One region of the Pedococcus ginsenosidimutans genome, then DNA from elsewhere that is predicted to be linked to it. Evidence: predicted binding sites of a transcription regulator. Region 1 holds the regulator's gene; the other holds the start of a gene.
The links. Region 1 encodes LexA, which represses DNA repair genes until DNA is damaged. Its sites were predicted from a motif close to TCGAACANNTGTTCGA; they were not measured.
Positions count from the first base shown of each region.

Region 2: the regulator LexA is predicted to act here: its motif matches at 9,754-9,769, upstream of recA (recombinase RecA).

Region 1 covers NZ_BAABLO010000004.1:396,328-408,301, reverse strand. The annotation lists gene ABEA42_RS06650 (helix-hairpin-helix domain-containing protein) at 1-110, shown strand, start outside; gene ABEA42_RS06645 (ComEC/Rec2 family competence protein) at 185-2,539, shown strand; gene ABEA42_RS06640 (LysR family transcriptional regulator) at 2,629-3,558, opposite strand; gene ABEA42_RS06635 (DUF6318 family protein) at 3,887-4,369, shown strand; gene ABEA42_RS06630 (hypothetical protein) at 4,774-5,292, shown strand; gene ABEA42_RS06625 (NAD-dependent protein deacetylase) at 5,369-6,244, shown strand; gene ABEA42_RS06620 (class I SAM-dependent methyltransferase) at 6,225-6,812, opposite strand; gene ABEA42_RS06615 (GNAT family N-acetyltransferase) at 6,831-7,340, shown strand; gene ABEA42_RS06610 (DUF4259 domain-containing protein) at 7,513-7,926, shown strand; gene lexA (transcriptional repressor LexA) at 7,974-8,699, opposite strand; gene ABEA42_RS06600 (LysM peptidoglycan-binding domain-containing protein) at 8,960-9,358, shown strand; gene ABEA42_RS06595 (CHAP domain-containing protein) at 9,397-10,671, opposite strand; gene ABEA42_RS06590 (winged helix DNA-binding domain-containing protein) at 10,882-11,974, opposite strand, start outside.
Region 2 covers NZ_BAABLO010000013.1:187,815-199,788, forward strand. The annotation lists gene ABEA42_RS17785 (ATP-dependent helicase) at 1-2,436, opposite strand, end outside; gene ABEA42_RS17790 (DUF3046 domain-containing protein) at 2,535-2,756, shown strand; gene ABEA42_RS17795 (NAD(P)H-dependent flavin oxidoreductase) at 2,753-3,784, shown strand; gene ABEA42_RS17800 (ABC transporter ATP-binding protein) at 3,818-4,753, shown strand; gene ABEA42_RS17805 (ABC transporter permease) at 4,753-5,583, shown strand; gene ABEA42_RS17810 (ABC transporter permease) at 5,580-6,407, shown strand; gene ABEA42_RS17815 (GNAT family N-acetyltransferase) at 6,434-6,904, shown strand; gene ABEA42_RS17820 (caspase family protein) at 6,921-9,287, opposite strand; gene ABEA42_RS17825 (effector-associated constant component EACC1) at 9,263-9,670, opposite strand; gene recA (recombinase RecA) at 9,940-11,001, shown strand; gene ABEA42_RS17835 (regulatory protein RecX) at 11,012-11,734, shown strand; gene miaB (tRNA (N6-isopentenyl adenosine(37)-C2)-methylthiotransferase MiaB) at 11,808-11,974, shown strand, end outside.

The sequences.
Region 1 (11,974 bases):
TCGACTGGCGCACGGAGCACGGGCGCTTTGCCTCCGTCGACGAGCTCGGTGAGGTGAGCGGCATCGGGGAGAAGATCTTCGCCGAGCTCCAGCCGAAGGTGAGCGTCTGATGTCCCGCGGCACTCCTGTGCCCGTCGTCTCATCGAGCCGGGCCGACAGCGATCCGACCAGCCGCGGGTCCGCCGTGCTCGACCTGCGACTGCTGGTCCCTGCGCTCGTCGCGTGGGCAGTGTCAGCTGCCAGCCTCGCCCTGGAACCGCTGGTCCTGGTGGTCCTCGCCACGGTCGCCCTGGTCCAGACGGTCGTCGCGGTCGCGGCCGGACGCGGTACCCGCAGTGGTCCGGCCGCACCGCGCGACCTGCGCGTCGTCGTGGCCCTGTCCGCCGGCACGGTGGCCCTGGTCCTGCTGGCGACGGCGGGTCACCGGGCCGTGCGCCAGGCGGGGCCGATCGAGGAGCTGGCCCGTGGCCATGCGGTGGTCACCCTCCGCGGCATCGTCGCGAGCGACCCGGTGGTGCTCACCCAGGCGGGGCGCGACGGGGTCACCGTGCGCTTCCGCATGGACGTGCGTCGTGTGGTGGGCCGAGGCGCCGCCTCCACGGTGTCCGCCCCTGTCCTGGTCGTCGGAGACGAGCGGTGGCGGACCGTAGCGTGGCGGTCAGGGATCGAGGTGCGCGGAAAGCTGGTCGTGGCGGAGGCCGGTGATGACGTCGTGGCCGTGGTCCGTCCCTCGGGCGAGCCGGTCACGACGTCGCGCCCGGGTTGGGTGGCCCGCGGCGCCGAACACCTCCGGGCAGGTCTGCGCGCGGCGGCCTCGCCCCTGCCCGCAGACGCGCGAGGCCTCCTGCCGGCGCTGGTGATCGGTGACACGAGCCGGACCCCTACCGAGCTCAACGACGCGATGCTGGCCACGGGGATGACACATCTGGCTGCTGTCTCGGGGAGCAACGTGGCGATCATCCTCGCGTTCGCCCTCGGCGGGGCGGCCCTGCTCGGCGTCCGACGGCGGTGGCGCCCCGTCGTGGCAGTCGTGGTGCTGGCCGGCTTCGTGGTGCTCGCACGCCCGGAGCCGAGTGTCGTCAGGGCGGCGACGATGGGAGCGATCGGCCTCATCGGACTCAGCAGGTCTCGGCGGGCTGCGGGCATCCCCGTGCTGTCTGCGGCGGTCGTCGTGCTCCTGGTCGTCGACCCGTGGCTGAGCCGGTCGTTCGGCTTCGCGCTGTCGACCCTCGCGACGCTGGGGCTGCTGTTGTTCACGCGCACGTGGGGTGAAGCCATCGGCCGCCGGCTACCCGCCAGGATCCGGTCGTGGGGCCCTGCCCTTGCCATACCCGTTGCGGCGCAGGCGATGTGCGCACCCGTGGTCGTCCTCCTGCAGGGGAGCGTCTCCGTGGTCGGGGTGCTGGCGAACCTCCTGGCAGCACCGATGGTGGCGCCGGCGACGGTGTCGGGTGTCGCGGCCGCCGTGGTGGCGCCGGTGTGGCCGTGGGGTGCGACGGCCCTGTGCTGGGTGGGGGCGTTGCCGGCGCTCGGGATCGCGTGGGTTGCGCGCTCCTGCGCCACGCTCCCGGGAGGCACGATGCCCTGGCCCGACGGGGCGCCGGGTGCGCTCCTGCTCACCGCCATCACGGTGTTCGTCATCACCTCCGGCCGGTGGTGGGCGCACCGCGTACGGGTGCGGCCGGTGGCCTCCCTGTGCGCCTGTCTGCTCGTCGTTGCTGCGGCGGCGCCCACGTCCTCCGCGACGTGGCCGGCTCCCGGGTGGCGGTTCGTGGCCTGCGACGTCGGGCAGGGCGATGGGCTGGTGCTCGCGACCCGACCCGGTCACGGGGTGCTCGTCGACGCCGGGCCCGACCCGTCCGCCATCAACGCGTGCCTGCGCCGGCTCCACGTCGGCGTCCTCGACTCGGTCGTCCTGACCCACCTGCACGCCGACCACGTCGACGGCCTCCCCGGTGCCCTCTCCGGGCGGGAGGTCCGTGAGGTGCTGACCACGCCGGTGCACGAACCCGACTACCAGTGGCAGGAGGTGCAGGGCTGGACGAAGGCTCGCGGCGTACCTGTCCGGGAGGTCTCCGCGGGCGACCACCTGGCCTGGCCCGGCGTCACGGCGGACGTCTGGTGGCCGCAGCGGCGCATCTCCAGCGGGTCGGTCCCCAACAACGCCAGCGTGGTCATGGCCGTGCGTTCGGGGCCGGTCGACCTGCTGCTGCTCGGCGACGTGGAGCACGAGGCGGCGCACGCGGTGCTGCTGGAGCTGCGGCGCGACCCGGAGATGCGTGCGGAGGCCGGCCGGTTCGACGTGGTCAAGGTCGCCCACCACGGGTCAGGCAACCTCGACGAGGACCTGCTCGCGGAGGTGGCCGCACCAGTGGCAGTGATCAGCGTCGGCAAGGACAACGACTACGGGCACCCCTCACCGAAGGCGCTGGAGGTGTTGCGCCGCAACAGGTATGCCGTGTTCCGCACCGACCAGCGCGGAGACGTGGCGGTCGTCGCGCAGGACCAGGACGTGGGTGTGACGTGGCGCCGGCGGTGAGCTTCGTCGAGCAGAGGCGGGCTGTCGGCCGAACGGTCAGGCGAACTGCTGGCCTCGGACCAGTGGCAGCGGGCGCACCGGCGTCGTGCTCAGTTGCTGGCGAGCACCCGGGGCGTGGCCTTTGCCGCCTCGCAGAGGGCCTCGATGGTGGCCTGCACCGCAGGCACCCTCTGGAGGTCGGCCGTCGTGACGACGCTGATGGTGCGGCGGGAGGCGGGCGTCATGGGGAGGGTGACGACGTCGTGGTGGTGGGCCGTGCGGAGGATGAGGTCCGGGATGAGCGCCACACCGAGACCCTCGGCGACCAGGCCGAGCACGGCGACGTAGTCCTCGGTCTCGAAGCCCACGTGCGGGGAGAAGCCCTCGTTGGCGCACATCTGCAGCAGGTGCCCTCGACAGCGAGGACAGCCGGCGATCCAGTTCTCCTGCGCGAGCGCGGAGAGCTCGAGGCTCTCCCGGTCGGCGAGCGGGTGGGAGCGCGGGAGGGCGAGGCGCACTTCGTCATCGAGGAGCTTGTGCGTCACGAAGAGGTCCATGTCCTCCTCGCCGCGCCCCACGTCGGTGCCCTCGTAGGCGAAGGCGACCGCGAGGTCGCACTCACCAGCCTTGAGTGCAGCCAGCGACTCGGGCGGCTCGGCCTCGGTGAAGGTGACCTGCACGTCGGGGAAGCGCTGCTTGACCAGGGCGAGCGCGCGGGGGACGAGCGTCGCGGAGCTCGAGGGAAACGCCATCAGCCGCACGCGCCCGGCGCGCAAACCCGCGATCGCGGCGACCTCCTCCTCGGCTGCGTCGAGCGCGGAGAGGACCGCCACCGCGTGGCGCGCGAGGACCTGGCCGGCCTCGGTGAGGCGGACGTTACGGCCCACGCGCTCGACGAGGACGGTGCCGGTGCGCTGCTCGAGCCGCCGCACCATCTGCGAGATCGCAGGCTGCGAGTAGCCCAAGGACAAGGCCGCGCCGGTGAAGCTCCCCTCGTCGGAGATCGCCTTCATCACGCGGAGGCCAGCAGCGTCGATCATGGTCCAAAGCATAACCGCTGGTTATCGGTAGGCCTAGATGTTGTCTCAACGGTGATGAGTCGCGTGGCGTCCGAGCACGCGTCTCGGCTGGCCGGGGGTGGCTGTCTGTGGATGACGAATGCCCGCAAATGCGGGTATTCCGTAGAATCGGTACCGTCGTCGTGCTCAGGGACGGGCTGTGCCGGTGAGAGCAAGGGGGATACACATGCGTGGGGGAGCTGGACTCTCGAAGGCCGTCGTGGCGGCTGCGGGGGTAGTGGCGTTGGGGCTGGTTGCCGGGTGCAGCGGGGGAGACGAGGCACCACCCGACGGTTCAGGGACGACGAGCGTGGGGAGCGCCACGCCGTCTTCATCCTCGTCGACGCCGACTCAGTCGACGACGTCCACTGCTGCACCGGAGGTGCAGGTACCCGCCGCAGCGACCAAGCGCACAGCCGCCGGAGCCGAAGCCTTCGCGAAGTACTACTGGACTCAGGTAGGTCAGTCGCTGGTGGCGGTGGACTCATCACGAATTCGATCTCTCTCCACAGACTCGTGTGCCGACTGCAGGGGATTGTTCGAAGTGGTTCAGACCATGCGCACTAAGGGAGAACGTGCCGAGCGCTCATCGTTCGACATCAAGCTCGTGACCTGGGTGTCTGGCAACGCGGCCGCGCAGGTCGTGGAAGTTGCTGGCAAGGAGAGGCCTGTTCGCGTCCTAAATGGGAACGGCGACGTCCTACGTACTTCAAAGTCCGGAGTCTTTACCTGGTCTACAAGTGTCGTCTGGCAGGAAAACCGCTGGCTCGTCGATAGCTTCAAGGGGTTGTGATGTCGCTGATGAGACCCGTGATCTCGGCGACCCTCCTCGTTTCGTGTATCTGGCTTGGTTCCCCGGCGCCATCCTCCGCTGCCGGCTACGCATGCGGTACTGGGCTTCTGGGAGGTCAGATGTCGAACGCGGCTGCGGCGGCAACTGCGAAGACGTGCCCGTCTGGAAGACCGAAGTCGAAAGAGGTCGTCGCCAAGCCGGCTAGCCGAAGTGAGGCGCCACGAGTCGAGTACCGAATCGTTCCGGCTTGTGCGCCGAAGCGGATCTCCGACACTGTTGGAGGCCAGGCCACCAACTGCTCGTACGCCATGACGGCATGCTCCTACCGCACTCCGCCGTCCGACGAGATCCTGTTCTGGGTTCAGAGCCGCCGAGCCGGTGGAGAGTGGACGACGATCCGCACGATGTGTGGGCTCGACAATGCGCCACCGGGGGTGCCCGCACCGGCCGTGCCGACGATGGGCCAGATCCAGACGGCCTTCAAGCAGCTGCCGTTCTCCAAGCCGCGGGTGTCCATCCAGCCGGCCGACAACGTGACCCTGGTGAACCTGCCCACCTACTACCGCGCCACCTGGCCTGACGACAACGGACTCCAGCCGGGGGAGGTCAGCCAGCCGGTCAAGCTCTTGTCGTGGTCGGTCGAGTTCAAGATCGCGCCACGCTCCTACACGTTCCGCTACGGCGACGGCAGTTCGAGCGGTGCGGTGACCGACGCTGGCGGCGTCTACCCCGACGGCGCCATCAAGCACACGTATGCCAAGGCGCAGCGCGCTGCCCAGGTGTCGGTCGACTCCCAGCTCACCGGCCAGTACCGCGTCAACGGTGGCGAGTGGGTCGACATCAACACCGTCGCCGACCTGCAGGACGAGCCGGTCACCACGCTGGAGGTGCAGGAGGCCAAGGCGCGCCTGGTGAGCCACTGACAGGAGCCCGGCGCCGCCGGGGTCGGCTCGCCGAGCCACCCTCGCAGCCCCCACGTAACCTGTGGGGGTGACCGACGTGACGCAGGCGCATCCAGCGCAGGGCGGCTACCACCTCGACGGAGCCAGCAGCCCGGCAGCGCTGGCGGCGGTGGCGGACCTCCTCGAACGCCGCCGCGTGCTGACGCTCACCGGTGCCGGCATCTCCACCGAGTCCGGCATCCCGGACTACCGCGGCCCTGACGGCAAGCGACGCGTGACGCCCATGCAGTACTCGGAGTTCGTCGGCTCCTCACAGGCTCGCCAGCGCTACTGGGCGCGCAGCTACGTCGGCTGGCAACGGTTCAACCTCGCTCGGCCCAACGCCGGGCACGAGGCCGTCGCCGAGCTCCAACGAGCCGGACGTCTGGGCGCGGTCATCACGCAGAACGTCGACGGCCTCCACCAGGCGGCCGGCGCCACCGACGTCACCGAGCTGCACGGCGCCCTGGCCCGAGTCGTCTGCCTGACGTGCGGCGACCTCTCCAGCCGCTGGGACCTCGACGAGCGGATGCGGGCCACCAACCCCTCGTTCGAGGTGACCAGCAACGAGATCCGACCCGACGGCGACATCGCCCTCAACGAGCTCGACGTCGCCGACTTCATCGTCCCGCGCTGTCTCGTCTGCCGGCAGGACACCCTCAAGCCCGATGTCGTCTTCTTCGGTGAGTCGGTGCCGAAACCGTTGGTGGAGCACTGTTTTCGACTCACTGAAGAAGCCGAGGTGCTCTTGGTGCTCGGGTCGAGCCTGAAGGTGATGAGCGGCTACCGCTTCGTCCGACGGGCGGCGGCGCGGGGGATACCCGTCGTCATCATCACCCGCGGAGCCACGCGCGGCGACGCCGAAGCGACCATCCAGCTCGACGCCCCGCTCGGCCCGACCCTCACCGACCTCGTCAGGCTGCTGGCCGCCTAGCGACGAGCACGGCATCGATCGCGTCGCCGCCCTCGGTGTGCCGCACCAGCTCCTCGCATCGCTCGACCTGCAGGCCCTCTGACGCGGCGCGCAGCTCGTCGAGGGTGTGGAGCAGCGCCGGGTCCTGGGGACCGCCCACGCCGTCAGTGAGGTTGCGCAACGCGTGACCGACGACGACCAGGGCGCCACCCGGTGCGAGCCAGCGCCGGCACCGCCCGAGCACGTCCTCGGGCAGGTGGAGGTAGGCGACCAGCACCAGGTCGTAGAGGACGCCCGGCGACGGTTGCCACGAACGCGCGTCGGCGACCGCCCAGTCGACTGCGAGCCCGCGTCGGGTCGCCTCGGACTCACCCTTGCCGAGACCCACCGCCGAGAAGTCGACCGCCGTCACGCGCCAGCCCAGCGACGCGAGCCAGAGGGCGTGCCGGCCCTCGCCGGCGCCGAGGTCCAGCGCCCGCCCCGGTGGCAAGGGCGAGACGATGCGCTCGACCTCGGCGTTGGGTCCGGAGCTCCAGACCCGGTCGCTGGCTGCATACCGCTCGTCCCACATGCGCTGCCGGTCGGTCATCCCCCTAGCATCGCCGATATGAGCCCGGCCGCCACCGCGATCACCGTCCGCGATGCCGTCGCCGCCGACGTCCCGTCCATGGCGTCGATCTACGACGAGCAGGCCCGCACCTCGGTGGCGACGTTCGACACCGAGCCACGTGGGGCGGCATACCTCGGGGAGAAGGTCGCGGGCGCCGCCGGGAGCGACATCGTCCTCGTGGCCGTGGATGGGGACGAGCTGCTCGGGTACGCCTTCTCCGGACCGTTCCGCCCACGGCCCGCCTACGACGGCACCAAGGAGGTCTCGGTCTACCTCGCGGAGGGCGCGAGGGGGCGTGGCATCGCCACGCAGCTGTACTCCGCGTTGCTCGGCAGGCTCGACGCGCTCCCTGACGTGCACACCCAGGTCGCGGTCATCGCCCTGCCCAACGACGCGAGCGTCTCCCTGCACCGTCGGCACGGGTTCGAGCAGGTGGGCGTGCTGCGCGAGGTGGGGCACAAGTTCGGCCGCTACGTCGACACCGCCTGGTACCAGCGCCTGGGGTAGCCTGCCCCGGCCGGAGGCGAACGAAGGTCCATGGCCACCTCAGCCGAACGACCACTGGCGTTTCGTGGCAGCCCTTGGCACTCTCGGTGACGAGGGGACCGGCACCAGCCGGCCCCAGCGAGAGGACACACCGCTCAAGGACCAGTGCGAGCCGAGGCACAGGGAGGCCGGTATGGGAGCTGCCGGAACGGGACCGTTCGAGAACGACGACGCGTTGGACTTCCTCGACACGCTCGAGGAGGCAGGGCCCGACGAGCGCCGCGCCCACGTGGAGCGGGCCATGGCTCGTGTGATCCGCTCGGACGGCTACATCGAGGCGCCGGAGATGGCCGAGGCCATCGCTGCCGCCGTGGTGGTCGCCGCGTGCGACGACCCCGAGAGCGTCGCGCGCGAGCGCCACGTACCCCGCTGGGTCGAGGAGGAGCCGCTCGAGGTCGACGAGCGCCTCGAGGACCTGGCCACCTCGGCGCTGCACCGGGCCCTGCGCCCGGACGACAACGAGTGGTGGGAGCTCTGGGACGAGGCCCGCGCCACGGACGACATCACCCAGCGCCTGAGCAGGTACCTCGAGACGCTGGGCGACTGACGCTGCCCGTTGGCGCAGGCATCTGACGCAGGTGACCGGCGTGAGGCTCAGACCCGGCGCAGCACCGCCGTGACCTTGCCCAGGATCGTGGCGTGGTCGCCGTCGATGGGCTCGAACGCCTCGTTGTGCGGCATCAGCCACACCTTGCCGTCCTTGCGCTTGAACGTCTTGACGGTGGCCTCGTTGTCGAGCATGGCGGCCACGATGTCGCCGTTGTCGGCGGTGGGCTGCTGGCGCACGACGACCCAGTCGCCGTCGCAGATCGCCGCGTCGATCATCGACTCACCGACGACCTGCAGGAGGAACAGCTGGCCCTCCCCGACGATCTGGCGGGGGAGCGGGAACACGTCCTCGACGGTCTCCTCGGCGAGGATCGGCACACCGGCGGCGATGCGACCCAGGACCGGGACGTAGGAGGCCTCCGGGCGCTGGTCGCCGACCCCGGTCTCGTCGTAGACGGCCGTCTCGTCGTCGGCGCTGGCCCCGCCGCGGTAGCCGCGCATGTCGGCGGGGGAGTCGGGGGAGACGACCTCGATGGCGCGGGGCCGGTTGGGGTCGCGCCGCAGGAACCCCTTGCGCTCCAGGGTGGACAGCTGGTGCGCCACCGAGCTGGGCGAGGTGAGCCCGACGGCCTCGCCGATCTCGCGCAGGCTCGGCGGGTAGCCGCGACGGTCCACCGAGTTGCGGATCACCTCGAGGACCCGGCGCTGGCGGACGGTGAGCCCGTCGCCGTGGTCGCGGTCGGGGAGCTCCTTGACGTTGTCCTCGCTCATGCCGGTTCCTCGTTTCCGCAGGTCAGGTGCCGTGAGCCGGGGTCTTGGAAGAGGTCCGGCGACGGTGGTACGGGTGCGTTGTCAGTGGCCTCTGATGTGCTTGAGGCATGAACACAGCGTATGGCGTTCGAACGCCTGTGCCAAACATGTGTTCGACGCGTGTCTTGCCGCATTCGAACACGCGTGCTAGAAATCAGTCCAGAGGTAGTTCGCACATCCGTTCGAACCGCCACCAGACATTGACCACCACGGAGGACCAGATGAGTGCAGCAGTCGCTTGGGACGTCACCCCCGCACCTTTGCGGATGCCGGTGCGACCGACCCGCCCGCAGCTCGTCTCCGTGCCCACGGGTGACGACGTCGTCATCCGCCCCGCGGCGCCGCTGCGCCTCACGCGGGCCGGGCGGCTGGCAGTCACCATCACGGTGCTGGTGGCCGCAGTGGTGCTCGCGATCAGCCTGCTCTCCGGCGGCGCGTCGGCCGCGGTGATCGACCACGCGACGACCGTGCAGTCGGGCCAGACGCTGTCCGAGGTCGCCGCGGCGCAGCTGCCGCAGCTCCCGCTGGCGGACGCCGTCGCCCGCATCCAGGTCGCCAACGACCTGGCCGGCTCCGACGTCCACGCCGGTCAGACGCTGCTCATCCCCGCAGTCGGCTGACCCGGGCCGGCTGACCCAGCTGCTGACCCAGTTGCAGCTCAGAGGACCAGCTTGTCCTTGATGTGGGTCCAGTAGAGCGGGCTCGACGTACCCGCCTTGTCGACGGCGACCTGGTCCACGAGGGTCGTGGGTTGCGGGGTCCCGCCGACCTGGTCCCACGAGTAGACGTAGTGGGCGACGCCGCCCTTCATCAGGTAGACCTTCTTGGTCGTGTAGCCGCGGACGTAGGACCCGTCCACCGGGCGGTACGACAGGTGGTTGTAGCGGGTCGCGCTGCCTGCCTTGTCGATCGCGTACTGGTCGACGGTCATGGGGGTCCGCTTGCCGCCGATGTTGTCCCAGTTGGTGACGACGACCGGTGCGCCGCCTGCGATCTTGTAGACCTCGCCGCGCTGGCCGCCCTTGACCAGGGTGCCCTCGGCGGGCCGGGTGAGCAGGTGGTTCCAGTGGCCGCCGGTGCCGGCCTTGTCGATGGCGTACTGGTCGACCTTCGTCGTCGCCTGCGCGCCGCCGAACGGAGTCCACGTATAGACGTACACCGGTGCGCCGCCCACCACGCGGTAGACCTCGTTGCGCTGCGCGCCGCGGATGAAGGTGCCCTCGGCGAGCCGGGCCGGCATGGAGGCCAGGGTCGTCGAGGAGATGAGGTGGGTGGGCTGGGTGCCCCCGAGGCCGGTCCACGTCGAGGTGTAGATGGGTGCCGAGCCGACGAGCCGGTAGACCTCGTTGGTCTCCCGCACGCGCAGGAACGAGCCGGACTTCGGCGGCTGGTAGGCCTGGTCCCTGAAGTGGATGAAGTTGCTCGGCCAGTTGCGGTCGCCCTTGTAGACGCGCCAGCGCGAGGAGTAGCCGCCACCCCACGAGGAGTCCGAGATGGCGATGTACGACGACGTGACCTCCTCGACGTAGCCGACGTGTCCCGCGCTCGGCGCGTAGGCGCTGCCGTAGTTCCACTGGGCGATGGAGCCGGTGCGCGGCGTCTTGTCGACGACGTAGCCGCGCGACTTGGCGCTGGTGGCCCACTGCCCGCCGTTGCCCATCCCGCTCTCCTGTCGCACCCCGTTGCGCGCCAACCGGTAGGCCACGTAGTTGACGCAGTTGTTGCCGGAGGAGTTCACGGGGTAGCCCCACACCGACTTCCCGGCATACCCGCTGAAGGAGATGCAGGCGGTCGAGTAGGCCTTGCACTCGCTCACCAGGCCCGCTGCCTCGGCGGCCCTCGGGGCGACGGCGACGAGGGCGGTCGCCGTCAGGGCCAGCGCGAGCAGGCGCAGGACGGCGTGGGCGGAGGCACGGTGGAGGCGTGAGCGCATGACTTCCTGGGGGGTGGGGGGCAGTACGGCGCCGGAGCGCAGGTGGCAGGGCCCGGGGACCCGGCAACCTGAACAGACTGGACGGGCGATGTCCGCTTTGTCAGGCACATCCGTTAAGTCCAACCGTGTAATTCATCAACTCTCGTCGCCGTCGCCCGATGTTGTGTGAAATGGGCGGCCGCTGAGCCCTCGCCCACGCAGCGAGCTCGACTAGCCGCGCCAGAGGTGGGGTGTCCGGTCGTCCTCGAGGTAGCGGAGCTCCAGCTCGAGGAAGTCCGCCAGCCGCTGGGCCGCTTCGCGCACCGCAGCCCTGCCCTGGTCGTCCACGCTGCGCGCCAGCCGGACGTCCACCTCGACCTCGCCGCCGCGGACGCTGCGCTTCCACAGGCCGACGTTCTGGGCGTCGACGACGACCCGGGCCCAGAACGGGTCGGGGTGCTTGGCGAACGGGTGGTCGGCGACCGCCGGGAACGGCACCGTGGGGTAGGTCAGGACCACCTCGTCGTAGACGGGGAAGAGGTAGCCGGAGGTGGCGGCCGGGCTGCGTCGCGGCACCACTTCGGGGTCGAACCAGTGCGGGGTGCCCCCGACGTCCACCTGCTCGAGCACATCGCCGAGCTGGGCCAGAGCCACCTTGGTGCGCGCGACGGTCTGCGACGACCACCGGGTGAAGTCCTTGACCGTGGCGGGTCCGTGCCCGGCGAAGAACCGGCGAACCAGCTCGACGAGCGCCTCGTCCTCGTCCCTCGCACGCGTCGGCGGCACGACCTCGTCGACCAAGGCGTAGGAGTGGTGCACGCCCTTCTGCGGACCCGAGCAGAGCAGGCCGAGCAGCTCCGCGACGAGGAGCAGGTGCCCCAGCGGGGGTCCGGGCTCGATCGCCGAACCCCGCTCGACGAACGCCTCACCGATCTCGGCGCGGGTCAGGTGGCGGCGACCCTGCAGCAGGTCGGCCAGCAGCGACAGCCCCGAGTCCATCCGCCGGGTGTCGTCGAGGCCTAGCTGGCGGTGGCGCCCCGCCATGGACGAGAGCACGCGTGGGGACGTGAGGGCCAGGATCCAGCGAAGGTCCTCCCGAGCCACGAAGTGCCACGTCGGGCGAAGGATGTGGGTGCGCAGGAAGTCGCCGCTGTCGTGCTCGCGGCGAACGGCGGCATACGTGGCGTGCCGCGTGCGCAGGCCCAAGGAGAAGAAGGCGTGGTCGCGCTCCTGGCTCTGGACGCACGTGAGCAGCCGGACCGCATCGGCAGCCCGGGGCAGGGGTGCCGAGCTGAGGCGCTGGGTGGCGAGTCGCTGAGCGAGG
Region 2 (11,974 bases), on a different contig from region 1:
GCACTCGCGGAACCGCGCCGCGAACAGCGCCGACCCCCCGATCTCCGCGGTCACCCGGTCGTGGACCTCCTCCGGGTCGAGACGCACCAGCTCCAGCAGCTCGGCCCCGACCCCGCGCCCGTCCTCGAACTCGAGGTCGGGCAGCCGGAAGACGATGCCGTCGTCGCCGTGCATCGCCTGGACGTCGACCCCGAACCGCTCACGCATCCGCGCGGAGACGCACAGGGCCCACGGCGCATGGACCTGTCCGCCGAAGGGCGAGTGCACCGCCACCCGCCAGTCGCCGATCTCGTCGCGGAAGCGCTCGACGACGATCGTGCGGTCGTCGGGGACGTGGCCCGTCGCCTCCTTCTGCTCGCGCAGGTAGGCCAGGAGGTTGTCGGTGGCCCACTCGTCCAGACCGGCCGCGGTGACGCGCGCCCGGGCCTTGGCGTCCGACAGGCCGACGACCTCGCGCACGAACGCCCCGACCGCCCGTCCCAGCTCCGCCGGGCGGCCGAGCTGGTCGCCCTTCCAGAAGGGCAGCTTGCCGGGCAGGCCCGGCGCCGGTGTGACGAGCACCCGGTCGTGGGTGATGTCCTCGATGCGCCAGGTCGAGGTGCCGAGGGTGAAGACGTCGCCGACGCGCGACTCGTAGACCATCTCCTCGTCGAGCTCGCCCACGCGGCGCCCGGCGCCCTCGGACGAGGCGAGGAACACGGCGTACAGGCCTCGATCGGGGATCGTGCCCCCGGAGGTGACGGCGAGCCGCTGGGCGCCGGGGCGCCCGCTGAGGACTCCCGTGACCCGGTCCCAGACGATGCGGGGACGCAGCTCGGCGAACTCGTCGCTGGGGTAGCGGCCGGACAGCATGTCGAGCACCGACTCGAGGATCGACCTCGGCAGCGACGAGAACGGGGTGGCCCCCCGCACGACCTTCTCGAGGTCGTCGACGGTCCACTCGTCGAGGGCACACATCGCCACGACCTGCTGGGCGAGGACGTCGACAGGGTTGGCGGGGACCTTGAGCGACTCGATGTCACCCGACCTCATCCGCTCGACCACCACCGCCGTCTGCACCAGGTCGCCGCGGAACTTCGGGAACAACACGCCCCGGGAGACCGCACCCACCTGGTGGCCGGCACGCCCGACCCGCTGGAGGCCGGAGGCCACCGACGGCGGCGACTCGACCTGCACGACGAGGTCGACGGCGCCCATGTCGATGCCGAGCTCGAGGCTCGAGGTCGCGACGACGGCCGGCAGCCGGCCTGCCTTGAGGTCCTCCTCGATCAGCGCCCGGTGCTCCTTGCTCACCGAGCCGTGGTGGGCCCGCGCCAGCACCGGAGGTGCCCCGGAGGACGAGCCTGCCTGCGCCATCAGCTGTGCGGGGGTCCGGGAGGCCGGGGCGGGACGAGGTGGGCGCGCCGGCCCTGCCGTCGCGCCCGTCGCGCCGTCGGCCAGGCCGCCGGTGTCTGCCCCCACCCCCTCGGCGCCCGCCGCCTCCTCCGCCGCGGCCTCCTCGAGCCGCTCCTCCCAGATCTCGTTGAGGCGGCTGGTCAGGCGCTCGGCGAGGCGCCGAGAGTTGGCGAACACCAGCGTCGAGCGGTGCGCGGCGACGAGGTCGACGATGCGCTCCTCGACGTGCGGCCAGATGGAGGCCCGGCGCTCACCCCCGGCAGCGGGTCCGGACAGGTCGCCCTCGATGACCTCGCCGAGGCTGGACATGTCGGCGATGGGGACGACGACGTCGAGGTCCCACTCCTTGGTGGAGGGCGGGCGCACGATCTCCACAGGCCGGCCACCGGCGAGGTAGCGGGCGACCTCCTCCACGGGCTCGACGGTCGCGGACAGGCCGATGCGCTGGGCCGGGCGCTCGAGCAGGGCGTCGAGGCGCTCGAGGGTCAGGGCGAGGTGCGCCCCCCGCTTGGTCCCGGCTACGGCATGCACCTCGTCGAGGATGACGGTCTCGACGCCGGCCAGGGCCTCGCGCGCCTGCGAGGTGAGGATGAGGAAGAGCGACTCCGGGGTCGTGATGAGCACGTCGCTCGGGGTCCGCGCGAACGCCCGGCGCTCGTTGGCCGGGGTGTCCCCGGAGCGGACCGCGACGGTGATGTCCGGCTGGGGGAGCCCCAATCGGGTGGCCGCGTGCCCGATGCCCACCAGTGGCGAGCGCAGGTTGCGCTCGACGTCGACCGCCAGTGCCTTCATCGGCGAGACGTAGAGGACCCGGCACCGCTTGAGCTTCTCCTCCGGCGGCGGGGTGCTGGCGAGCCGGTCGAGGGCCCACAGGAAGGCCGACAGGGTCTTGCCCGACCCGGTGGGGGCGACGACGAGGGCGTGCTGCCCGGAGCTGATGGCCTCCCAGGCCCCCGCCTGCGCGGCCGTGGGCTCGCTGAAGGAGCCGCGGAACCACTCGGCGGTGGCGGCGGAGAATCGGTCGAGCACGTCACTGGTCATGTGCGGACCAGCCTGCCACCTGGCACCGACAGCCACCTCGCCGAACGCTGACGACCGCCTGGTCGTCCGGTGTCCCCACCCGTGCCTAGACTCGCGGCGTGCGACTGAGCAAGTTCTGGGACCTCATGAACGACGAGTTCGGCGAGGCGTACGCCGGCTCGTTGGCCAGGCACCACGTCCTCGGCGTGCTCGGCGACCGGTCGCCCTTGGAGGCGATCGAGGCGGGGGAGAGCCCGCGGGTGGTCTGGGCCGCGATCTGCGACGCGATGGACGTCCCCGAGTCCCGCCGCCTCGGGGTGGACCGGAAGCCGGCGCGGTGACCGCACCGGACTGGGCGGCTCGTCCGCTCGTCCTGGCCCCCATGGCGGGAGGCCCCAGCACCGTGGCCCTCGCCGCGGCTGCGGCGCGTGGCGGGGTCTTCCCCTTCCTCGCCGGTGCCTACCTCACGTCCGCACGGCTGGCGGCCGACATCGAGGAGCTGCGCCCGCAGGCACCGGACGGTTTCGGCGTCAACGTCTTCGCGCCCTCACCCGACCACCCGTCGATGCTGGAGGAGGCCCGCGCGTACGCGGCCAAGCTGGCGCCGTGGGCGGCCGCCGCCGGCGTCGACCTCGGCGATCCCCGCTACGACGACGACGACTTCGACGCCAAGGTCGACGTGCTCGTGGCGGCCGCCCCCGACGTCGTGAGCTTCGCCTTCGGCTGGCCACCGGCCACCGTCGTCGAGCGCCTGCGGGCGGCCGGCTCGCAGGTGTGGGTGACGGTCAACGACCCTGCCGAGGCCGACTGGGCGCACGAGCTCGGCGTCGACGGGCTGGTCGCGCAGGGCTGGGAGGCCGGCGGGCACCGCGGCGGCCCGGTGGACACCGGCGGTCCGCAGCCGGGCGTCCGCGACCTCGTGACCGCCCTCCGGGACCGCTCACACCTGCCGGTCATGGCAGCGGGCGGCGTGGTGTCCGGGGACGGGGCTGCCGAGCTGCTCCACCTGGGCGCGACGGCGGTCGCCCTGGGCACCGCGTTCCTGGCCTGTCCGGAGGCCGGTACCGCCCCCGTGCACGTCGACGCCCTGGCCCGGCGCGACCGCACGGTCGTGACCCGCGCCTTCACCGGTCGCAGTGCTCGGGCCCTCGCCACCACGTGGACCGACCTGTTCACGGACGTGGCCCCCGCGGCGTACCCGCACGTCCACCACGTCACGGCGCCGTTGCGGGCCCACGGCAAGGCCACCGGCGAGGCCGAGCTGGTCCACCTGTGGGCCGGTGCGGGGCACGCCCGGGTCCGCCCGCTGCCGGCCACCGAGCTCGCCCGGCTGCTGGTCGCCGAGCTCGGGGCCGCGAAAAGCCGGTGAGCGTTGTCGGCCCGAGTCGATAGCGTTGAGCGAGTGAGTGGCGACGACGACATCCTCCTGAGGGCCAAGGGCCTGACCAAGCACTTCGGCGAGTTCACGGCGGTCGACGGCATCGACTTCGAGGTGCGCAAGGGGGAGTGCTTCGGCTTCCTCGGCCCCAACGGCGCGGGCAAGTCCTCGACGATGCGGATGGTGGGCTGCGTCTCGCCGGTCAGTGGTGGCGAGCTCCGGCTGTTCGACCTCGACCCGGCCACGGACGGTCCCGCCATCCGCGCGCGCCTCGGCAGCTGCCCCCAGCGGGACACCCTCGACGAGGAGCTCACCGTCCAGGAGAACCTCTGGATCTACGGCCGCTACTTCGGGCTGTCCCGCAAGGAGGTCCGCACCCGCGCTGCCGAGCTGCTCGACTTCGCCCAGCTCTCCGAGCGGGCCGGCGACAAGGTCGAGCCCCTGTCGGGGGGTATGAAGCGGCGCCTCACCATCGCGCGCTCGCTCATCAACTCCCCGGAGATCCTGCTGCTCGACGAGCCCACCACCGGACTGGACCCGCAGGCGCGACACGTGTTGTGGGACAGGCTGTTCCGGCTCAAGCGCTCTGGTGTGACGCTGGTCCTCACCACCCACTACATGGACGAGGCCGAGCAGCTGTGCGACCGCCTCGTCGTCATGGACCACGGCCGGATCGTCGCCGAGGGTTCCCCGCGTGAGCTCATCGCGCAGCACTCGACGCGCGAGGTGCTCGAGCTGCGGTTCGACGTCGACGACCACTCGCGCCACGCAGAGCAGGTGGGCGGCATCGGCGAGCGGGTGGAGGTGCTCCCCGACCGCCTGCTGGTCTACGCCCACGACGGTGACCGGGCCTCGGCCGACGTCCACGCCCGCGGGGTGCAGCCGCTGTCCTCCCTGGTGCGCCGCTCGACGCTCGAGGACGTGTTCCTCACCCTCACCGGCCGGACGCTGGTCGACTGATGACCGTCTACCAGGACCGCACCGCACGAGGGCCGAGGTCGCCGCTCAGCGCGACCGAGCGCGTCCTCGCGGTGTTCGGCTACCACGCGACGGTCTACTCACGGACCTGGCGCGGCAGCATCGTGACCCGGATGCTCTCCCCGGTGCTCTTCATGCTCTCCATGGGCATCGGCCTCGGTGCCCTCGTCGACGACCGCGCGGGTGGCATCGACGGCCGTCCCTACCTGCACTTCGTCGTGCCGGGCATCGTGGCGACGCAGACGATGTGGGTCGCGTGGAGCGAGTCGAGCTACCAGGTGCTCGGCTACATCAAGTGGAACATGGGCTACCACGCCCAGCTCGCGACGCCGCTGCGCGTGCGCGACGTGCTCGCCGGGCACTTCCTGGCGATCACGGGCCACCTCGTCGTCGCCACGAGCCTGTTCATGGTCGTCGCCGCCCTGTTCGGCGGGTTCGACTCGTGGTCGGCGGTGGCCTGCCTGCCCGTCGCGGTGCTGACCGGGCTCGCCTTCGTCACGCCGATCTTCGCGTTCACGGCGACGCAGGAGGGCGACAACGGGTTCAACATCCTCTACCGCTGGATCATCACGCCCCTGATGCTCTTCTCCGGCACGTTCTTCCCCGTCGACCAGCTGCCGCCGTGGATGCAACCGGTGGCGTGGGTGACCCCCCTGTGGCACGGCGTCGAGGCGTGCCGCGCCGTCGCCGGCGGGTGGGAGTCGTCCGGGGGCACCCTCGCGTTCGCCGGGCACCTGCTCGTGCTTGCCGCGTACGCCGTCGCCGGTTGGCTGCTCGCCGAGCGCACCTTCACCCGGAGGCTGGCCTCATGACGACGACGCAGCAGGCTCCGACCGCGCGACGCCTCGCCCGGGCCATCCCCATGCCCGCGGGCGCGGGCCTGGCGCGGATGCTCGTGGAGCGCAACATCACCTCGTTCCGGCACGGGTGGATCGCGCTCGTCACCGGTTTCGCCGAGCCCGTGTTCTACATGTTCTCCCTCGGCATCGGCATCGGCGCGCTGGTCCGCACCGTCACCACCGACTCGGGCCTGACCGTCACCTACCCGCAGTTCGTCGCGCCCGCCCTGCTGGCGGCCTCCGCGATGAACGGCGCCGTCATGGACTCGACGTTCAACGTCTTCTTCAAGCTGAAGTACGCCAAGCTCTACGACGCCGTCCTCGCCACCCCGATGGGGCCGCGCGACGTCGCGGTGGGCGAGATCAGCTGGTCGCTGCTGCGAGGAGGCATGTACTCGGCGGCGTTCCTCGTGATCGCGCTGCTCGCCGGTGCCGTCCGGTCGTGGTGGGCGCTGCTGGCCCTGCCCGCGGCGGTGTTCATCGGGTTCGCGTTCGCCGCGGTGGGCATGTTCGCGACGACGTTCATGCGGTCGTGGGTGGACTTCGACTACATCACCCTCGCGGTCCAGCCGATGTTCCTGTTCTCCGCGACGTTCTTCCCGCTGTCGACCTACCCCGACGCACTGCAGTGGGTCGTGCGCGCCACACCGCTCTACCACGGGGTCGCGCTCGAGCGGGCGCTCACCCTCGGCGACGTGGGCTGGGGTGTGCTCGGCCACGTCGCCTACCTCCTGGTGCTCGGCGCGGTGGGTGTCGTGGGGGCGGCCCGTCGTCTCGAACGGCTGCTGCTGTCCTGAGGGTGGTGGCACCTAGCATCACGGCCATGGACGAACCCCAGGACGTCGTGCACTCGGCAGCCTTCGCCGACCTCGACCCCGTGACCGCCTACCGGCTCTGGGCGCTGCGGTCGGACGTCTTCGTCGTGGAGCAGGACTGCCCCTACCTCGACCTCGACGGCCGCGACCTCGACCCCCGGACCACGCACCTGTGGGTCGAGCGCGCGGGTGCGCCCGTCGCCACCCTGCGGGTGCTGGACGACGCCGAGCACGACGGCGGCGCGCTGCGCATCGGACGGGTCGCCACGGCCCGCGCCTGGCGCGGCCGCGGCCTCGCGGCGCTCCTGGTGTCCTCGGTGCTGGAGTCGGCGGGGGAGCGTGACGTCGTCCTGGACGCCCAGTCCCACCTCGTCGACTGGTATGCCGGGTTCGGGTTCGCCCCGAGTGGGAGGGGGTTCGTCGAGGACGGCATCCCACACACCCCGATGCGACGGGAGTCGCGCCGGGACGTTCCCTGACGACCGAGGTGAGTGCTCAGGCCGGGCCCGGGGCAGCCCGACCGGGGTGGGCGACGAGGGCGATGACCACGAACGCGGCGAGCGCCAGGAGCACGTAGGGCACGCCGAGCAGAGGAGCCCCGGCGTCCCTGAGCAGGCGCACGTAGTCCACCACCGTGCCGACGGCCGCGCACGACCACCCGAGGAGCACGAACCGTCCCACCTCCACGGGCCGCAGCATCGCGGTCAGCGTCGGGACGACCACGACGAGGAAGGCCATCACGAGGTCGTGGACGGCGTTTCCCGTCTGCGAGTTCTGGAGGTTCAGCCTGGCCACGCGCACGAACGGCAGGGCGGCCAGCAGGCCGACTCCCGCTGGGAGGGCCACGGCGCGCCATACGGGACGGGCCAGGGACAGGCCGTGCTCGCCCCGCAGGAGGACCACGGCCCTCACGGCGAGGGCGACCAGCCCGACCAGGCCGGCGAGCTCGAGGAAGTACCCGCTGTCGAGGTTGGCGGTGCCACTGTCCTTCCACGTCCGGGGCATGTCCCACAGCCCCCACGTGGCGGCTGCACCGGCCCCGACGAGCAGGGCGGCTGCGACGTGGGCGCGCGCCCGCGGTCGGAGGAAGAGGACGCCCGCGACCAGCCCGACGAAGCCGGGGAACAGCCATGCCCACAGCAGGCCCGACTGGACCACCGCCTGGAGGTCCCCCGTGAACCGCACGGTGAAGGTCGCCGCGACGACCGTCCCTGACGCCACCAGGGTGCCCGTGCCCAGCGCGCGGGCCAGCGGCGTGGGCGCCGTCGGGGACCCGGCGACGGGCGTGGTCGCAGGCGCCGGACGCCCCCTGACGACCGCGAGGACGCCGGCTGTGATGGCGGTAAGGCAGCCCGCCAGTGCGACCCAGATGCCGAAGTCGACGTCGCTCGCACCCAGGCCGCCCGAGGCGTCGAGGACGAGCGCCGCCGTGCCCAAGGCCAGCACTGCCGTGGTCGCCACCGGCCAGCGCCAGCGTTCGCTGAACGCGCCGGCGTACACGGTGGCGACCCCCGTGGCGCAGGCGAGCACCCCCACCCCGAGCAGGACCACAGCGAGCGCCGCACGGAAGGCGAAGGCGCCCTCGCCGTACACGAAGGAGGGGAGCATCACCGCGAGGACCATGAGCCCGCCGCCGACGAGCAGGGTCCGGCCGGCCGGTACCCGGTGCCGCACGACTGGTGACGACACGTGGGCCTCCGCGTCGGCAGCAGGTGACCGGATCGGTGGTGGAGCGGCAGGGGAGTCGCCGTCGGCCGGCAGGGTGGGTGCCGTGCGGCTGGCGCCCCGGGTGACGTCTCCCGGTACGGGTGCGGGCGGCTCCGTCGCGGACGGCTGGGCTGCGAGGGCTTGCCGCGGGGCCTCGGTCCCCGGTGTGGCCGGGAGGGCGGCGAGGGCCTCGCGCGCGGCGTCGGCGACGTACGAGGTGTCCGAGCGCGCGACGTCCTGCAGCGCGTGCAGCGCACCGAGCGCGACCCCGGGGTCGGGGCTCGCGAGCCGGGCCCGCAGCTCGCCCACCGCCCCCAGGCGGGTGTACATGTTGGCGTCCTGGACGGCGGCGCCCAGGTCGGCCGGGAGCCGGACCGCGCGGACGCGCCGACGCCGGCTCCTGGCGACGTAGAGCTCGCCCTGCAGCTCGATGTCCCTGCTCGGCGTCTGGTTGGGGTTGTGGGCGCGCACCTGGTCGAACACGTAGTCGTAGAGCTCGCTGAGGGACACCAGGCCGTCCTCGTCGCGGTCCGCGGCGCCGGTGCGCAGGCCCTCGACGACGGCCGCGGTGAACACCGACGGCTGCTTCTGGTCGTCCGTGGCCAGGGCGCTTCCCTCGAAGGCGTACTCCATGGCGCTGGAGGCGGTGATGACCGCCCGCCCGCGGCCACCGCCGAGCTTGCCTGCAGGAAAGCTGTCGAGCACGTTGGCGGGGCCGGCCGCCCGGACCGCGACGCCCTCACCGAAGGCCCCGCCGTAGCAGCAGTCGAGGAAGAGCACGATGCTGCGGGCCCGCGACCCACGCATGCACCGTTGCACGAAGTCGGCAGACACGGAGGTGGACGCGAGGCGGTCGGGTCGGGTGTTGGTGGCGGCGAGGAAGAGCTCGCCGGAGTCGCTCTTGAGCCCGTGGCCGGAGAAGTGCAGCAGGAGCAGGTCGTCGGGCCGCCCCTCGGCGAAGAGGTCCTCGATGCTGCCCTGGACGGCGTGCGAGGGCGCGTTGTGGACCACCCGGACCTCGAAGCCGCCGATCTCGGGGTCGCCCAGCACGGCGGCGAGGGCCTCGGCGTCCGCCATCGGGGCCCGCAGCCGGTTCAGGCCCGGGTGCTCGAACTCGTCGCTGGCGACGATCAGGGCTGTGCGCCGGCCGTCCATGACGGGGTCTCTCGCTCGTGGCGGTCCAGGAAGAGGGACACCAGCCGGTCCTGCTCGGTGCTGGTGGCGCCGGACAGCTCCAGGACGTCCCCGTCGACCTCCATGCGGATGTTCCGGGGTGCCTCGTGCCCGCGGTCGAGCCACGCGCGTGCCGCGGTGACCAGGGCCGTGAGGCCACCAGAGCCCATGAGGGCGACGGCGAGCGTGCTCACGGTCTGCGCGTCGACGCCCCGGGCGCCCGGGGGAGCGGCGGCCGACGACGGCCTCCGGACGTCCACCGTGTCGAGGTGGCCGAGCTCGTCGCGGAGCTGCCGCGTGAGCTGGTCGAGCCGGTCCGGGTCGGAGCCGCCCTCGGCCAGGGTCAGGTGCACCATGGGCTCCATCGGCCCGCCTCCCGGCTCGGTTTCCCTGCACCGAAGATCCTACTGCCGCCGACCCGGCGTGTCGTGGGTCCGCCTCTGCTGTTTCGAACACGTGTTCGGTATGCTCGTCCACAGGTGGCACCCCCTCCAGGACCACGTCCACAGGCTGTTCGTCGGCTCGGGACGGCTGTCGGTGGCGGCACCTAGCGTCTGACCCGACAGCAGATGAAGCGACAGGGTCGAAGGCAGGCGCGCCCGACTCGACATGGAAAGTAGGAACGGTGGCCAAGATGTCCGGTGGCAACACTGCAACGGTTGACCAGAAGGCGAAGTCTCTCGACTCCGTCATGGGGCAGATCGAGAAGTCGTTCGGCAAGGGCGCGGTCATGCGCCTCGGCGACGACGTCCGTCCGCCCATCGACGTGATCCCCACGGGTTCGATCGCCCTCGACGTGGCCCTCGGCATCGGTGGCCTGCCTCGGGGCCGGGTCGTGGAGATCTACGGGCCGGAGTCCTCCGGCAAGACCACGGTCGCGCTCCACGCCGTGGCCAACGCCCAGCGTGCCGGTGGCATCGCGGCGTTCATCGACGCCGAGCACGCCCTCGACCCCGACTACGCCAAGAAGCTCGGCGTCGACACCGACGCCCTGCTGGTGAGCCAGCCCGACACCGGTGAGCAGGCGCTGGAGATCGCCGACATGCTGATCCGCTCCGGTGCCCTCGACATCATCGTCATCGACTCCGTCGCCGCCCTCGTGCCGCGCGCCGAGATCGAGGGCGAGATGGGCGACAGCCACGTCGGTCTGCAGGCCCGCCTCATGTCCCAGGCGCTGCGCAAGCTCACGGGTGCGCTCAACACCTCCGGCACCACGGCGATCTTCATCAACCAGCTGCGCGAGAAGATCGGTGTCATGTTCGGCTCGCCCGAGACGACGACCGGTGGCAAGGCGCTGAAGTTCTACGCCTCGGTCCGCCTGGACGTCCGTCGCATCGAGACGCTCAAGGACGGCAGCGACCCGGTCGGCAACCGGACCCGGGTGAAGGTCGTCAAGAACAAGGTGTCCCCGCCGTTCAAGCAGGCGGAGTTCGACATCCTCTACGGCCAGGGCATCTCGCGTGAGGGCGGCCTCATCGACATGGGTGTCGAGCACGGCTTCGTCCGCAAGGCCGGCGCCTGGTACACCTACGACGGCGACCAGCTCGGCCAGGGCAAGGAGAACGCCCGCCAGTTCCTCAAGGACAACCCCGACCTCGGCAACGAGATCGAGAAGAAGGTCAAGGAGAAGCTCGGCATCGGCCCGCAGGTCGACAAGCCGGCCGACCTGGCCCCCGAGGTCCCGGTCGAGTTCTGACCGGTCCCGCATGACTGATCGACACGCTGCGGCGAGGGCTGCCTTCGAGGCCGCCCTCGCCGCGACGGCGTCCGGCACCAAGGCCACCTCCACGCCCACCTTCACGGCCGGCTCCGAGGCAACCACCGAGCCGCCCGCCGAGCCAACCTCCAGGGCCCCCTCCGAGCCAGGCGCCCGGACCCGTCGGCCGAAGGCGTGGCAGCCCATCCCCGGCGACCCCGAGAATGACGTCAGGTCCCGCGACGCCGAGCCCGACCCCCACGACTTCGCCCGCCAGATCGTGCTGCGGCAGCTGGCGATGTCACCCAAGAGCCGCAAGCAGCTGCGCGACAAGCTCCGTCAGCGCAACTGTCCCGACGACGTGGCCGAAGCAGTCCTCGACCGGATGACCGAGGTCGGGCTGGTCGACGACGAGGCCTACGCCGGGATGCTCGTCCGGTCCCAGCAGGCCGGTCGCGGGCTGGCCAAGCGTGCCCTGGCCCGCGAGCTGCGCACCAAGGGTGTCGACGACGAGACGGCGAAGGCGACCCTCGACGCCATCGACCCGCACGCCGAGCGCGACCAGGCCGAGCACCTGGTCGCCAAGAGGCTGCGCTCGATGCACGGGCTCGACGCGACGGTCCAGACCCGGCGGCTGGCCGGCATGCTGGCCCGGAAGGGCTACCCCGCCGACCTGTCCATGTCGGTGATCCGCGACGCCCTCGCGCAGGCCGTCGAGCACCAGCGGGACTGACCTCCCTCGACCGGCGCCGGGGAGCCGGGACGTTCCCGGGCACCGCACGCCACCACGTACCCTTGTCGATGCGATGACCACACAGACGACCCCGAAGACCTACGACGTACGCACCCACGGGTGCCAGATGAACGTGCACGACTCCGAGCGCCTCGCCGGGCTGCTCGAGACGGCCGGCTACGTCGACGTCAACAGCGTCCCCGAGCCGGCCCGGCCGTCCACTGCCGACGTGGTCGTGTT